DNA from 3 places in the Janthinobacterium sp. BJB304 genome. Region 3 is predicted to be linked to each of the others. Evidence: predicted binding sites of a transcription regulator. Region 3 holds the regulator's gene; each other region holds the start of a gene.
What was found. Region 3 encodes LexA, which represses DNA repair genes until DNA is damaged. Its sites were predicted from a motif close to ACTGTATNNNNATACAGT; they were not measured.

Region 1: the regulator LexA is predicted to act here: its motif matches at 3,038-3,055, upstream of CSQ95_RS01685 (putative DNA modification/repair radical SAM protein).
Region 2: the regulator LexA is predicted to act here: its motif matches at 2,113-2,130, upstream of imuA (translesion DNA synthesis-associated protein ImuA).

Annotation. Positions count from the first base shown of each region.
Region 1 is NZ_PDZN01000001.1:366,428-371,298, reverse strand. It holds gene CSQ95_RS01705 (TOBE domain-containing protein) at 1-728, opposite strand, end outside; gene CSQ95_RS01700 (sulfate/molybdate ABC transporter ATP-binding protein) at 769-1,479, opposite strand; gene modB (molybdate ABC transporter permease subunit) at 1,488-2,159, opposite strand; gene modA (molybdate ABC transporter substrate-binding protein) at 2,175-2,933, opposite strand; gene CSQ95_RS01685 (putative DNA modification/repair radical SAM protein) at 3,071-4,303, shown strand; gene CSQ95_RS01680 (UdgX family uracil-DNA binding protein) at 4,300-4,871, shown strand, end outside.
Region 2 is NZ_PDZN01000004.1:274,333-279,203, reverse strand. It holds gene CSQ95_RS06950 (DNA polymerase Y family protein) at 1-1,452, opposite strand, end outside; gene imuA (translesion DNA synthesis-associated protein ImuA) at 1,382-2,092, opposite strand; gene CSQ95_RS06940 (putative Na+/H+ antiporter) at 2,299-3,564, shown strand; gene CSQ95_RS06935 (GNAT family N-acetyltransferase) at 3,616-4,871, opposite strand, start outside.
Region 3 is NZ_PDZN01000011.1:84,102-88,972, forward strand. It holds gene purF (amidophosphoribosyltransferase) at 1-181, shown strand, start outside; gene CSQ95_RS14805 (cystathionine gamma-synthase family protein) at 225-1,466, shown strand; gene lexA (transcriptional repressor LexA) at 1,670-2,305, opposite strand; gene CSQ95_RS29140 (hypothetical protein) at 2,338-2,538, shown strand; gene rpsF (30S ribosomal protein S6) at 2,581-2,970, shown strand; gene priB (primosomal replication protein N) at 2,991-3,290, shown strand; gene rpsR (30S ribosomal protein S18) at 3,316-3,606, shown strand; gene rplI (50S ribosomal protein L9) at 3,634-4,089, shown strand; gene CSQ95_RS14835 (replicative DNA helicase) at 4,225-4,871, shown strand, end outside.

The DNA.
Region 1 (4,871 bases), on a different contig from region 3:
ATCGCCGTCACACTGCTGCCGATCTCGATGCCCAGCTCGGTGCTGCTCTGGTTGGTGATGATGGCGGCGATGGTGCCGCCGCGCGGCAAGTTCAGCACCACTTCCGTGTTGACGGCGCCCGTCTGCACCCGCGTCACCAGCCCGGCCAGCTGATTGCGCGCGGAAAAGCGCGCGCCTGCGCTGTCGGCCACGAGGATGATCGACGATGCCTTGATCAGCGCAAACGCTTCCGCGCCCGGCACCAGGCCCAGACTTGCGCTGCTGCCTTGCGTGACGATGGCCACGATGTGCTGGCCACCGGGCAATTCCAACGTGACTTCGTCGTTGACGGCGCCCTGTTTCAGTTCGGCCACCTTGCCCAGGAATTGGTTGCGTGCCGTGGTTTTCATGGCCATTCTCCGTATGAGTAAAAGATCGTCGGCGATGCCTTCGGCCTGGCTGCCCAGCTGGCGCAGGTAGCGCGCATGCTCGCGCTCGATGATGCGGAAATTGTCGACCAGCTGGCGTCCCCGTTGCGTCAGCCGCGTGCCGCCGCCGCCCTTGCCGCCCGTCAGGCGTTCGACCAGCGGCTCGCCGGCCAGATTGTTCATCGCATCGATCGCGTCCCAGGCCGCCTTGTAGCTCATCTTGACGAGTTTGGCCGCCTGCGTGATGGAGCCGCACTCGGCGATGGCGCCCAGCAATTCCACCCGGCCGGCGCCGCCCAGGTGCTCTCCGCCCACCGTCATCCATACCGAGCCTTGCAGGCCGATTTCCGCTGCCGCTGATTTATCCAATGCGTTCACCCAATGCCATGTGTTCTTCCCTGTTATCGATCTGTCCGTCGCGCAAGTACAGCACATGCTCGCCCAGGATGCGCGCATCTTCCGGATCATGGGTGATCAGGATCATGGGCACGTCCAGGCGCTGCTGCCACTGGCTCAGTTCCAGGCGCATTTTGACACGCAGGGCCGGATCGAGGGCGGCAAACGGCTCGTCGAGCAGCAGCGCGGCCGGCTCGGCCACGAGCGCCCTCGCCAGCGCCACCCTTTGGCGCTGGCCTCCGGACAACTCGTCGGGAAACTGGTGCGCCAGTTCCTGCAAGTGGAATGCATCGAGCCAATGCTCGACCGTCTGCAATTTTTCGCGCGCACGCGGATTGAACCAGCCGCGCGCCAGGCCGAAGCCCACGTTCTGGCGCACCGTCAGGTGCGGGAACAGCGCGTAATCCTGGAACAGGTAGGCGACATTGCGCTGCTGCGGCGGCAAGTTGATGCCGGCGGCCGAGTCGAACAGCGTGCGCCCGTTCAGGCGGATATGGCCCGCATCCGGTGTAAACAGTCCGGCAATGGCTTTCAGGGTCATGCTCTTGCCGGCGCCGGACGGGCCATACATGGCGATGCGCTGGCTGCCTGAGGTGCATTGCACGTGCAGGTCGAAACGGCGTTTGCCGGAGCGCAAGGTAGCGCGAATGTCGAGGTCGAGTTGCATGGGCGTCATCATAGGCCTCATTTGTGCGCGACGCGCCCGGGCGCCAGGCGGCCAGCCGACAGCAGCACCACGATGCAGACTAGCGAGATAATCACGACCAGCGTATTGGCCACCTCATCCTGGCCCGCCTGCACGGCTTCATACACGGCCACCGACAGGGTCTGCGTCTTGCCGGGAATGCTGCCGGCCACCATCAGCGTGGCGCCGAATTCACCGAGCGCGCGCACGAATCCCAGAAGCACGCCGGCCAGGATGCCGCGCCAGGCCAGCGGCAAGGTGACGCGAAAGAAAATCGCCAGCTCCGAGATGCCCAGCACGCGGGCCGCCTGCTCGAGCTGGCCGTCGACCGCCTCGAAGGCGGCGCGCGCGGGCTTGAAGACGAGGGGAAAGGCGACCACGGTGGAAGCGATCACGGCGCCCTGCCACGTAAAGATCAGGTTGATGCCGAAGTTGTCCTGCAGCCAGATGCCCAGCGTGCCGCGCCGGCCCAGCAGCACCAGCAGGTAATAGCCGAGCACGGTGGGCGGCATCACCATTGGCAGGGTCAGCAGGGCGTCGAGCAGCTCGCGCCCGGGAAAACGCGTGCGCGCCAGCAGATAGCCCGTACCGATGCCGAACAGCAAATTGAGCGCCGTGGCCCAGGCCGCTACTTTCAGCGACAGGGCCAGCGCGGTCCAGGCGATATCCATGCGGGCGCGGTGGCGTTAGGGTTTCTTGAAGCCGTACTTGGCCAGGATGGCTTGCGCCGGCGCCGTTTGCAGGTAGCTGACGAAGCGCTTCGCTTCGGCCGCATTGCTGCTGCCCTTGATGGTGGCGATCGGGTACAGCACGGGCGCGTCGAGCGGCACGTCCAGCACCACGTTCACCTTGTCTTTCATGATGGCCGCGTCGGTGGCGTAGACAAAGCCCACATCGACTTCGCCGCGCGCCACATAGTCGAGCGACTGGCGCACGTTTTGCGTGCCGATGGCTTTCGGCTGCACGGCTTCCCACAGCTTCGCCCTCTTCAGCGCGCCTTCCGAATAGCGGCCGACGGGCACGCTGGCCGGGTTGGCGATGGCCACGCGGGTCACGCCCTTGTGCGTCAGGTCGGCCAAAGCTTTGATGCCCAGCTTGCTATCGTGCGGCACGATCAGCACCAGGCTGTTGCCGACGAAGTCCATGCGGTCGGCCGGCAATACCAGGCCCTGCTTTTGCGCCGCATCCATGGTTTCCTGGTCGGCCGAGGCAAACACGTCCACGGGCGCGCCCTTGACGATCTGCTGCAGCAGCACGCCCGAGGCGGCAAAGTTCAGGGACACCTTGCTGCCCGGATACTGCGCCTCGTAGCTTTGCGCCGCATCCTTGAACGCGTTCGTCAGGCTGGCTGCGGCCGACACGACCACTTCGCCGGCAAGGGCGGAGGTAGCTGCAGTGGCGAGCAGGGTGACGCCAAGCAGGCGGGCGAGGGAGGTGAGGCGCATGATCGTATCCTTGATGAGAAGAGAACCAGGCCCGTAATATACACCGATATATAGCGTTCTGCCATTGCACAGATCAAGCCGGTACCAGGCCGATTCCCTGATATACTGTATATAAACACAGTATATCGAGGTGAGCCATGGAATTGACGGACAAGCTGGAAATCCTGGCCGACGCGGCCAAGTACGACGCTTCCTGCGCCAGCAGCGGCGCGCCGAAGCGCGATTCCATCGGCAAGGACGGCTTTGGCGCCACCTCGGGCATGGGGATTTGCCACAGCTACACGCCGGACGGGCGCTGCGTCTCGCTGCTGAAGATACTGTTGACCAATTACTGCCTGTATGATTGCCAGTACTGCGTCAACCGCCGTACCTCGAACGTGCCGCGCGCGCGCTTTACGGTGGCCGAAGTGGTGAAACTGACCAGCGACTTTTACTTGCGCAACTACATCGACGGCCTGTTCCTCAGTTCCGGCATCATCCGGTCGGCCGACTACACGATGGAGCAACTGGTGCAGGTGGCGCGCGAGTTGCGCGAGGTGCACCAGTTCCGCGGCTACATCCACCTGAAAACCATCCCCGACGCCGATCCGGCCCTGGTCGCGCAGGCGGGCCGCTATGCCGACCGGCTCAGCGTCAACATCGAACTGCCGACCCAGGACAGCGTGCAGAAACTGGCGCCGGAAAAGAGCGTGCACACGATCAAGCTGGCCATGGGCGCCATCCGCCGCAAGCTCGATGAAAAGGCGGAAGAACCGCGCTCGCCGCGCTTCGCGCCGGCCGGGCAAAGCACGCAGATGATCGTCGGCGCCGACGCCAGCGACGACCAGCAGATCCTCGCCACGGCCGAAACCCTGTACGGCAGCTATAAACTCAAGCGCGTGTACTACTCAGCCTTCAGCCCCATCCCCGACAGCCCGAAAAGCGTGCCGCTGGCGCCGCCGCCGATGCTGCGCGAACACCGGCTGTACCAGGCCGATTTCTTGCTGCGCAGCTATGGTTTCCAGGCCAGCGAACTGCTGCCCGCCAGCGGCGGCAACCTGGCGCTCGACATCGATCCGAAACTGGCGTGGGCGCTGGCGCACCGCGAACATTTTCCGCTGGACTTGAACCGCGCGGCGCAGCACATGATCGCGCGCGTGCCCGGCATCGGCCTGCGTAACGCGCAGCGCATCGTCGACCTGCGCCGTTTGCGCCAGGTGCGCTATGCCGACCTGTCGCGCCTGCGCTGCAGCATGAAAAAGATTGCCCCCTTCATCATCACGGCCGACTACTTTCCCGCGCGCGACACCACCGCCTCCGAACACTTGCGCCGCGCCATGGCGGACGCACCGCAGCAATTGAACTTATGGCCGGAGCTGCAGGCAGCATGAAAGATATCCATGAGCGCGTGGTGCGGCTGGCGCAATCGTTCGACGCGTGGCGCGCGGCCGCGCGCGAACTGATCGCGCGCGGCGTGCCGCCTGCCGACGTGGCCTGGCAATCGCAGCCCGGCGAGGGCGACCTGTTTTCCTCCACGCCAGAGGCCACGGATACCGGCGCGCCACCGCTGCGCCTGCCCCGCCAGCTGGTGGAACTGCTGGAGAGCGCCGCCAGTTTCAACGTGCATGACCGCTGGGCCTTCCTGTATCAGGTGCTGTGGCGCTGGCAGCAGGGCCAGCACGACGTGGTGTCCCCGGCCGACGCGGACGGCGCGCGCCTGCACTCCATGGTCAAGGCCGTGCACCGCGAGGAGCACGACATGCATGCCTACGTGCGCTTCCGCGAGCGGGCCGAAAGTGACGGCGCGCCCCGTTTTATCGCCTGGTTCGAGCCCACGCACGAGGTGCTGCCGCAAGTGGCGCGCCACTTCGCGCGCCGCATGGGAAAGGCCAGCTGGATGATCGCCACGCCCGGCGCCAGCATGCTGTGGGATGGCGCCACCTTGCACGCGGGACCGGC
Region 2 (4,871 bases), on a different contig from region 3:
GGCGTCTTCGCCGCTGCCGGCGATGCGTTCGCGGTAGACCCAGTAGTGGGCGTGGTCGAGGCCTTCCGCAATAAAATAATCGCGCGCCTGCGACTGGCCCCACCAGCCCGCTTCGATGCGCTCGGCAACGGACACCATTTTCAAGGGCGAGCCATAGAAGGGACGGTGTTCGCGCATCAACAGGGCGATGGGCTGGGCCAGCAGCCAGCCGGGACGGGGCATGCCGGACAAGCCGGGCGGCAAGTCGGGTGGCGCGTTCTTGCCACTGCCCCTGACCGGCAGCGGCAGCCACTGGTTGGCCGCCTCGGGGCGGTAATCGGCGCGCGGTGCGGCCTGCAAGACATTGTCTGTGCCCAGGCGCGCCACCAGCAATTCCAGCAGGCGCTGACGCTCCTGCGGCGTGCCGCCCGGCTCGGGGAACAGGCTCTCGCTGGGCGGCGCCATCGCTTGCACCTGCAGCGCTTCCAGGCTCAAGCCGATCACGGGCGCCTCCAGCGCCAGCTGCGCCAGGCGCTCCTTGAGCAGGCGCACCAGATGCTCGTCGCGCCAGACGGCTTCGCCCAGCGCCAGGTCGATGACGGTGGGCGGGCGCGCCACCCTGCCCCGTTCGTGCGCCAGCAGCAGCTGTATGCGCTCGACGGCAAATTGCCGCGCGCACAGCCAGCCCGTCATTTGCTGCAGCAGGCGGCGCGCGCCGAACAGCAGCGCGTCGGCGTGCTCCACGCGGTCGAACAGTTCCAGGCTGGCGCGGAACGTGGGCGGCGCTTCGAGCCAGACGAACAGTTCCGTGCTGTGGCCATGCGCGTCGTCGAGCATGTCCAGCAAGGCCCCGCCGCAGCGGCGCTGCAAGCCGGGCCGGGGCAAGTGGCGCAACTGCCCCAGGGTGCGGCAGCCGATGCCCTCGAACCAGTCGAGCCAGGGGCGCGCGGGCGGCAGCAAGGCGCACGGCAAGCCATCGAGGCGGCGCACCAGGCTGGCCATGCTCAAGGTCCGGCCCCGGCGCGTACCGGCGCGCGCCAGCAGCCAGGCACCGCGTGCCGTGGGGGCGCACGACAGCTGGGCCGTGTAGCCGAGCGCGCGCAAGCTGGCCGCGATGTGCCGGCACAGGGCGCGCACGCCGCCGAACAGGCGCAGGCTGGCGCCCGCGTCGACGAGCAGGGTCGCTTCCTCGCCCTGCGCCACCAGCGGCGAATATTGCAGCAGCGCCAGCGCCACCGCCTGCAGGGCCTGCGCTTCCAGCTCGGGCGAGCGCTCGTGCAAACGCGCCTGCGGTGCCAGCATCAGCGCGCCCGCGCGGCACATGCCCGACCGGATGCCGGCGGCCCGCGCCAGCGGCGACAGGGCCATCACTTGCTCCTGCTCCAGCACCACGCCGAGGCTGTCAGCCGACCAGCGCGGGCAAAACACTTCGAGCGGGAGCCGGGGCAGGCACAGGCCGATCCAGAGTCGCATGGCGCAGCAGTAAAGAAGGAGGTTGCAGGGGCAGGAACAACGGCGCGTCGCGCTGCGGTCCCCGGCGCTTGATGAAGCCGATTTCAATGCCGCCGGCGGCCGGACGCACGGACAGGCGCAGCGGCGCGGGCGACGCATCCTGCGCGCCGTGCAAGGGGCGCAGCATGCAGAACAGGGTATTGCCCGCCTGCGCCGCCAGGTGCAGCCGGCGCAGGCTGTCGGCGCGCACGTGCGATTGCCAGAACAGCAGGGCGCCGCACGTGCCGCTGCGCAAGATGTTTTCCGCCGCCCACAGGGCATCCTTGCTGCCGGCGCTTTTGATCCACAGCAGCTGCGACGGCGCCAGCCCCTGCGCGGCCAGGGCCAGCGCCTGCGGCGGATGGGGTGGCTGCAGCAGCACGATGGGCAAGCCCGGCAGCTGCGCCAGCGCGGGCGCCAGCAGCCGCAATTCGCCGCTGCCCGGCTGCTGCACCAGCAGATCGATGAGGCTGCCGCTGGGCCAGCCGCCGCCGGGCAGCTGCGCCGACAGGGCGGCAAAGCCCGTATCCAGGCAGCGCGCGGCACCCTGGCCCAGCTGCGATGCGCGCCATAAAGACGGATGCAGGGCTTCCGGCGAGGCCATCAATTCGGAATGTTGCATAATTGAATATGAAGATAAATACTGTATGCATATACAGTACTATCCAGCCCTGCTTTTGGCAAGGCTTATCTGCCATATAGCGCGCCCGGGGCCGCTCCGCCATGTCCGAAAAACCCCGTTTCTGGCATCGATTGCTGTACCATAAGCACTCTCCTTACCGCTCGGCAATGCACCGGGCGGCTTCCTCCGTCCATAAGGAAACGCATTTGACCACCATCCAAATCATCAGCGCCATCGTCTTCGGCCTTGCGCTCATCCACACCTTCGCCGCCAAATCGTTTGAAACATTATCGCGGCGCCACCCCCGCCATGCGGGCTTGCTGCATCTGCTGGGCGAAGTGGAAGTCGTGTTCGGCTTCTGGGCCTTCATCCTGATCATCATCATGGCCTTTGTCTCGGGCAGCGATGCGGCCATCGAGTATGCCGAGTCGCGCCATTACACGGAACCGCTGTTCGTCTTTGTCGTCATGGTCGTGGCCGCCTCGCGCCCCGTGCTCGACGCCGTGCAGCGCCTGTTGAAAGGCGTGGCGCGCGTGATGCCGCTGCGCACGGAACTGGCCCTAGTCTGGCTGGGCCTGGCGCTCGTGCCGCTGACGGGCTCCCTGATCACGGAACCGGCCGCCATGACCCTGGCCGCGCTGATGCTGGCGCCGCAAATCTTCCGCCCGGGCATCCCTGAATGGCTGAAATACGGCGCATTGGGCGTGCTGTTCGTCAACGTTTCCATCGGCGGCACCCTCACCTCGTATGCGGCACCACCCGTGCTGATGGTGGCCACCACATGGAACTGGGACAGCGCCTTCATGGCCACCCATTTCGGCTGGAAAGCCGCCATCGCCGTGCTGGTCAATGCCACGGGCGTAAGCATTTTGCTGCGCAAATACCTGCATAGCAACACCTCCGACATCAAGCCGAAAGCCGGTGAAGTCGAAGCGCCGAAAGTGCCGCTGGCCGTCAGCCTCGTGCACATGATCGTGCTGGCCGGCGTCGTCACCCTGGCGCATCATCCCGTGCTGTTCATCGGCCTGTTCCTGTTCTTCCTCGGCTTCGTGCAGGCGTATGAACGCTATCAAAGCCCGCTGATCCTGAAGGAAGGCTTATTGGTCGGCTTCTTCCTCGGCGGCCTGGTGGTACTGGGCGGCATGCAGCAATGGTGGCTGCAACCGATCGTCTCGAGTCTGAAGCCGCTGGCCCTGTTCTTCGGCGCCCTGGGCTTGACGGCGATCACGGACAATGCGGCCCTCACCTACCTCGGTTCACTGATCGTCGGCATGACGGACGAAGCGAAATACATGCTGATGGCGGGCGCCGTGGCCGGCGGCGGCCTGACCGTCATCGCCAATGCGCCGAACCCGGCCGGCGTGGCCCTGCTGCGCCGCGGCTTCAAGGATGAATCGATCGGCGCCGTCGGCCTGCTGGCGGGCGCCCTGCTGCCGACGGCCGTGGCGGGCCTGGCCTTCCTGGCCTTGTAAGCACCCTCGCGGGGCGGCTGCCGGCCGCCCCTGCTCTCCCTCAGTTTCCCCTCAGTTTCCCTCATACACGAGGAAATGCAGCCGGTCATAGAACAGGCTGTAGGCATAGTCGAACGTGCCCACGCTGCGAAAACCCTTGTGCAGATACACTTGCAGCGCTTCGCTCTTTTCCCACACCGTCAGGGTGATGCGCGCGCAGCCCTTGCGGCTGGCCAGGTCGCGGATTTCATGGAACATTTGCCGGAACAGGCCCTGGCCCCGGTATTTCTCGTCGATGGCCAGGCTGCTGACGAAACAGTCGTCGGCGCACGCATGCGCGAGCACGAAGGCGTCATACGCATCGTCGAGCGCCTTCATGTCATCGCGGTAATATGACACGGCGCCGCAGGCCTGGAACTCGTCCATCGTCGCGGCCGTGAAAAAGCCGATGAAGCGCTCGTCCTCGTCATGCAGGCCGTGGATGTGCGCCAGATACGGATCGATATTCTGCCGCCGCTGCAATTCGACGAACTGCAGATTGAGTTTATTTCCAAAAGAGCAGTATTCCAGATAACTGGTGGCAAACAGCAGTTTGGCCATGCGGTTCTTCGTCTCGTCGCCCAGCAATTCACCTGCCACCAGCTTGAGCGGCGCATGCGACAGCAAGCCCGCCTGCGCCTCGTCACCTGGCGGGGCGGCCTCGCTGACGGCCGGCATGCGGCTGCCGTGGCGGCCGACGGTGGGGCGCCAGAAATTGCCGGCGGCAATATGCTGCGAACGGTGGGCCAGCAGGTAGCGGCAAAAGACGTCATTTACGCGATCGAGCTGCGGATCGTCCGACAGCACCGAGTAATAGTGGAAATGATCGATGTCCGCCCGCAGCTGGGCCGCATACGCCATGCGCGGCACTTCCTCGATGTCGAACACGTCGACGATGTCGGGCAGGCGCAAAGGATCGTCGAGCTGCCAGTCGATGTCATCGAGCCGCGCCACGCAGCGCGCATACGCGCGCCGCTCTTCGTCGCTCAGGGGGATGTGCATGCCGGTAATGATATCGTCCAGCAGCCGCATGCCGCGGATGCCGCCCGCCACCGCTTCGCGCACGCCGTCATACAGCACACAATAGCGCTGGTAGAACTCGGCATGGCTGAGCAGGGTCACGCCCAGGTTTTTCTTCCATTCGGCATAGAACTGGCCGAACAGCTGCGCCTCGAACTGCGGACAGGAACGGGGAACCTGCGCAGCGATACCCGCATAGGCGAGGTTCACATTGCGCTGGATCACGCGCAGCGCGGCGTCGTTCTTCTTGGCGATCAGCATGCCCGTTT
Region 3 (4,871 bases):
CGTCAACCCGGCCCTGACCAACTTCGAGGCCTCGTGCTTCGACGGCGTCTACGTGACGGGCGACGTGTCGCAGGAATACCTGGACCGCCTGGAATATGCGCGCCACCATCCGAAGGCGGCAGCGCCCGAAGATACGCCGCGTTCCCAGCTGAACCTGAACCTGGCAACGACAGAAGCGTAATTATCTTGCCCGGCTAGCGCCGGGCTTTTTTTGCTCCGCGATCATGAACGATAAAAAAAACTACGGCTTTACCACCACCATCCTGCATAACGACCGCCGCAAGGGCATCGAGCATGGTTCGCTGCACAAGCCCGTGCACACTTCCGTCGCGTTTGGTTATGCCGATGCGCGCCAGCTCGCTTCCGTATTCCAGGGCAAGGAACCCGGTTTCCGCTATGGCCGCCAGGGCAACCCGACCGTGTCCGCGCTGGAAGACAAGGTCAACAAGATGGAAGACGGCGTGGCGACCTTGTGCTTCGCCACCGGCATGGGCGCCATCGGCGCCGTGGTGCAGTCGCTGCTGCGCGCGGGCGACCATGTCGTCTCGTCGGCCTTTTTGTTTGGCAATACCAACAGCCTGTGGCAAACGGTGACGGGGCAGGGCATCGCCGTATCCTTCGTCGACGCCACCGAGGTGGCCAACGTGGCGGCCGCCATCACGCCTGCCACGCGCATCGTGTTCGTGGAAACCATCGCCAATCCGCGCACGCAGATCGCCGACCTGAAAAAAATCGGTGACCTGTGCCGCGAAAAGGGCATCTTGTACATCGTCGACAACACGATGACGACGCCGTATTTGTTCCGCCCGAAAGCCGTGGGCGCGGGCCTCGTGGTCAATGCCTTGACGAAATCCATCGGCGGTCACGGCAATGCGCTGGGCGGCAGCTTGACGGACACGGGCGTGTTCGACTGGACGCAGTATCCGAATATTTTCGAGAATTACAAGAAGGCGGCGCCCGCGCAGTGGGGCATCGCGCAAATCCGCGCCAAGGCCTTGCGCGACTTCGGCGCGTCCCTGGGGCCGGAAGCGGCGCACCATATCGCCGTCGGCGCGGAAACCATGGCCTTGCGCATGGACCGCACCTGCTCGAACGCTTTGGCGCTGGCCGCCATGCTCGCCGCCGACCCGCGCGTGGCGGCCGTGCATTACCCGGGCCTGGCGTCGCACCCGCAGCACGCCTTGGCGAGCGACCTGTTCCGCAGCTACGGTTCCTTGTTCAGCTTTGAGCTGAAGGATGGCATCGATTGCTTCGATTTCCTCAATCGCTTGAACCTGGCTATTCCCGCGAGCAACCTCGGCGACACGCGCACCCTGGTCATTCCCGTCGCCCACACGATCTTCTACGAGATGGGCGCCGAACGGCGCGCCAGCATGGGCATCGCCGAATCGCTGATCCGCGTCTCCGTCGGTATCGAGGATGAGGTGGATCTGCGAGAGGATTTCCGCCAGGCACTCGATGTATAAGTCGCCGGACAAATGAAAGGGCCGCAACAGTCATGCTGTTGCGGCCCTTTGTTTTTCGCCGTTCAATGGTAATGTCTTCGTGCCTTCAGAAACCGTAGCGAGCAAGTCCAATATCGGGTTGAGTAGCGGAGCTGTACATTGGTACAGCGAGCAACGGATGCCCGAGAGTGGGCTGCTCAGTAGGTTTATGAGGGCGCGCTCAATCAGTGCCAGCTGCGCATCAAGCCGACTGCTAAGCCTTCCAGGGCGAATTCATCTTCCGGCGACACGGTGATGACCTTGAAGTCTGGGTTTTCCGGCAGCAATTCGATGACGGAACCCGTCTTCTTGTAGCGCTTGACGGTGACTTCGTCGCCGATGCGGGCCACGACGATCTGGCCATTCTTGGCGCTGTCGACCTTTTTGACGGCCAGTAAATCGCCATCCATGATGCCGGCGTCGCGCATGGACCAGCCGCGCACCTTCAGCAGGAAGTCGGGCTTGGCCGAGAACAGGGCCGGGTCCACGTTGTAGCTCGCTTCCAGGTTTTCCTGGGCCAGGATGGGCGAGCCGGCGGCCACCCTGCCGATCAGGGGCAGCGACATCAGCAGCGCCGCCGGCACTTTCGATGGCGGCGCTTCAGCTGCCGCGCCGATCAGGCGGATGCCGCGTGAGGTGCCGGGCGAAATCTCGATCGCGCCCTTGCGGGCCAGGGCCTGCAAATGCTCCTCCGCCGCATTGGCCGATTTGAAACCCAGTTCATTGGCAATTTCGGCACGGGTGGGAGGGAAGCCCGTGTTTTCAATCGCGTCCTTGATCAGGTTCAGGATTTGTTCTTGTCGTGCTGTCAGCTTGATCATGAGCGGTGGGTGCATACTAAAATGCTGTCTATATGAACAGTCTGTATTTTTGTACAGTATCGCCCACTATGCAAGGGGATTTCCGTGTTTTCGGCGAATTTCGCAAGAAATACTTGTTCCCGGTCGAAAAGCACGGTGGCGCGCGGGCTTTTCGGGCGCTGGCGCAAGCAATGATTGAAACGTTTGCAAAAGGCGGTTATAATCTTCGGCTGACCTTCCCACACCCGTCTTGACGCCGGGGTGGGCGATTATCAATCCGACCTGAAGGAGTTTGCATGCGTCATTATGAAATAGTCTTTATCGTCCATCCGGACCAAAGCGAGCAAGTGCCCGCGATGATCGAACGCTACAAAGCCAGCGTAACCACCCGCGGCGGTTCGGTTCACCGCGTGGAAGATTGGGGCCGCCGTCAAATGGCTTACTCGATCCAAAAGCTGCCTAAAGCACACTACATCTGCCTGAACATCGAATGCGACAACGAGACCCTGGTCGAGTTGGAAACAGCATTCAAATTCAATGATGCCGTGTTGCGTCACCTGACCGTTAAAATGAAGAAAGCTGAAACAGCTCCTTCGCCGATGATGAAATCGGTACAACGCGAAGACGCGGCCAAAAGCCACCGCACCGAAGCACCAGCAGCCGCTCCAGCCGCAGCAGCAGCTTAATTTTTGACCAGGATCGTGCGCTGAACCAGCTACAAGTCACCGCCATCATTGCCGAGCGCGAAATATTGCGCTATACCCCGGCAGGGCTACCGATTGTGAATGCAGTATTGCAACACAGTTCGCAGCAGATGGAAGCAGGGATTGCCCGTTTGACCGAGTTTGATGTTGCCGCGCTAGCCGCTGGCGAAATTTCAGGCCGGTTCAATCAGGCAAGCTTGGGCGGGGTGTATCAGTTCACGGGTTTCCTGGCCAGGAAGAGCCGCAACAGCAAGAGTTTGGTGTTTCACATCATTGATTTTAGTGCAGTCAATTCTGACTAGCGCATTTTAGATACAGGAGCCTGACATGGCATTCGGTAAAAAGTTCGACAAAAATAAGCTCAAGCTTAAAGAAAAACGCAAACAGCAAAACCCTTTGTTCAAACGTAAGAAGTTCTGCCGCTTCACGGCAGCTCACGTTGAGCAAGTCGACTACAAAGACGTCGACACGCTGAAAGACTTCGTCCAGGAAAACGGCAAGATCATGCCAGCACGCCTGACCGGTACCAAAGCGCACTACCAGCGCCAAGTCGACACCGCAATCAAGCGCGCTCGCTTCCTCGCGCTGCTGCCATACACCGATCTGCACCACGCTTAATCGGTCAGATATTCCTGGAGAAGAACTATGCAAATCATTCTGTTAGAAAAAGTTGTAAACGTCGGTAACCTCGGCGAAGTCGTCAAAGTCAAAGACGGTTACGCACGTAACTTCCTGATCCCGCAACGCCTGGCACGTCGTGCTACGGCAACCGCTGTGGCTGAATTCGAAGTCAAGCGCGCCGAACTGGAAAAAGCTGCTGCCGCCAAACTGGCCGCATCGCAAGCCCAGGGCGAAAAACTGAGCGGCCTGACCGTTCAAGTTGCTCAAAAAGCTGGCGTCGATGGCCGTCTGTTCGGTTCCGTCACCAACTTCGACATCGCTGAAGCGCTGACCAAGCAAGGTTTTGCTGTTGAAAAAGCACAAATCCGCATGCCTACCGGCCCGCTGAAGATCGTTGGCGAGCACAACGTTTCGGTTGCTCTGCACACCGACGTGGTCGTGGAAGTTGTTATCGCTGTCGTTCCAGACGCGAACGCGTAATCGTCTGCGGGCCTGGCCCGCAAGCGCTGCCGCACTATGAAAAGCCGGGTTCGCCCGGCTTTTTTGTGGCCTTTTTTTCGCTCATTTTCAGCCCTTTATTTTTGCCGGCACGCCGAAGCGGGTATAATTCGCGCCATGAACGCCCCCTCTGATCCGCAACTGGATTCCCTCCGTATTCCGCCGCATTCGATCGAAGCAGAACAATCCGTTATCGGTGGTCTGCTGCGCGACAATGCCGCCTATGACCGCATCGCCGACTTCATGCATGCGGAGGATTTCTATCGCTATGACCATCGCATCATCTTCGAGCAAATCGTCAAGATGGTTAACGCTTCCAAGCCAGCCGATGTCATTACTGTTTTTGAAACCCTGACCCAGCTCGGCAAGGCCGATGACGTGGGCGGACTCGCTTACCTGAACGCCATGGCGCAAAACACGCCATCGGCCGCGAACATCCGGCGCTATGCCGAGATCGTGCGCGACCGCGGCGTGCTGCGCAAACTTATCACCGTCGCCGACGATATCTCCGGCACGGCCTTCAGCCCGCAAGGCAAGGAAGTCAAGCAGATGCTTGACGAGGCCGAGTCGAAGATTTTCGCCATCGCCGAAGAAGGCGCGCGCGGCGCCCAGGGCTGGACCGCCATCCAGCCACTGCTGACGCAGGTGGTCGAGCGCATCGACGAACTGTACAGCCGCGACAACCAGAGTGAAATCACGGGCGTGCCCACCGGTTTCATCGACCTCGACCGCATGACCTCGGGTCTGCAGCCGGGCGACCTGGT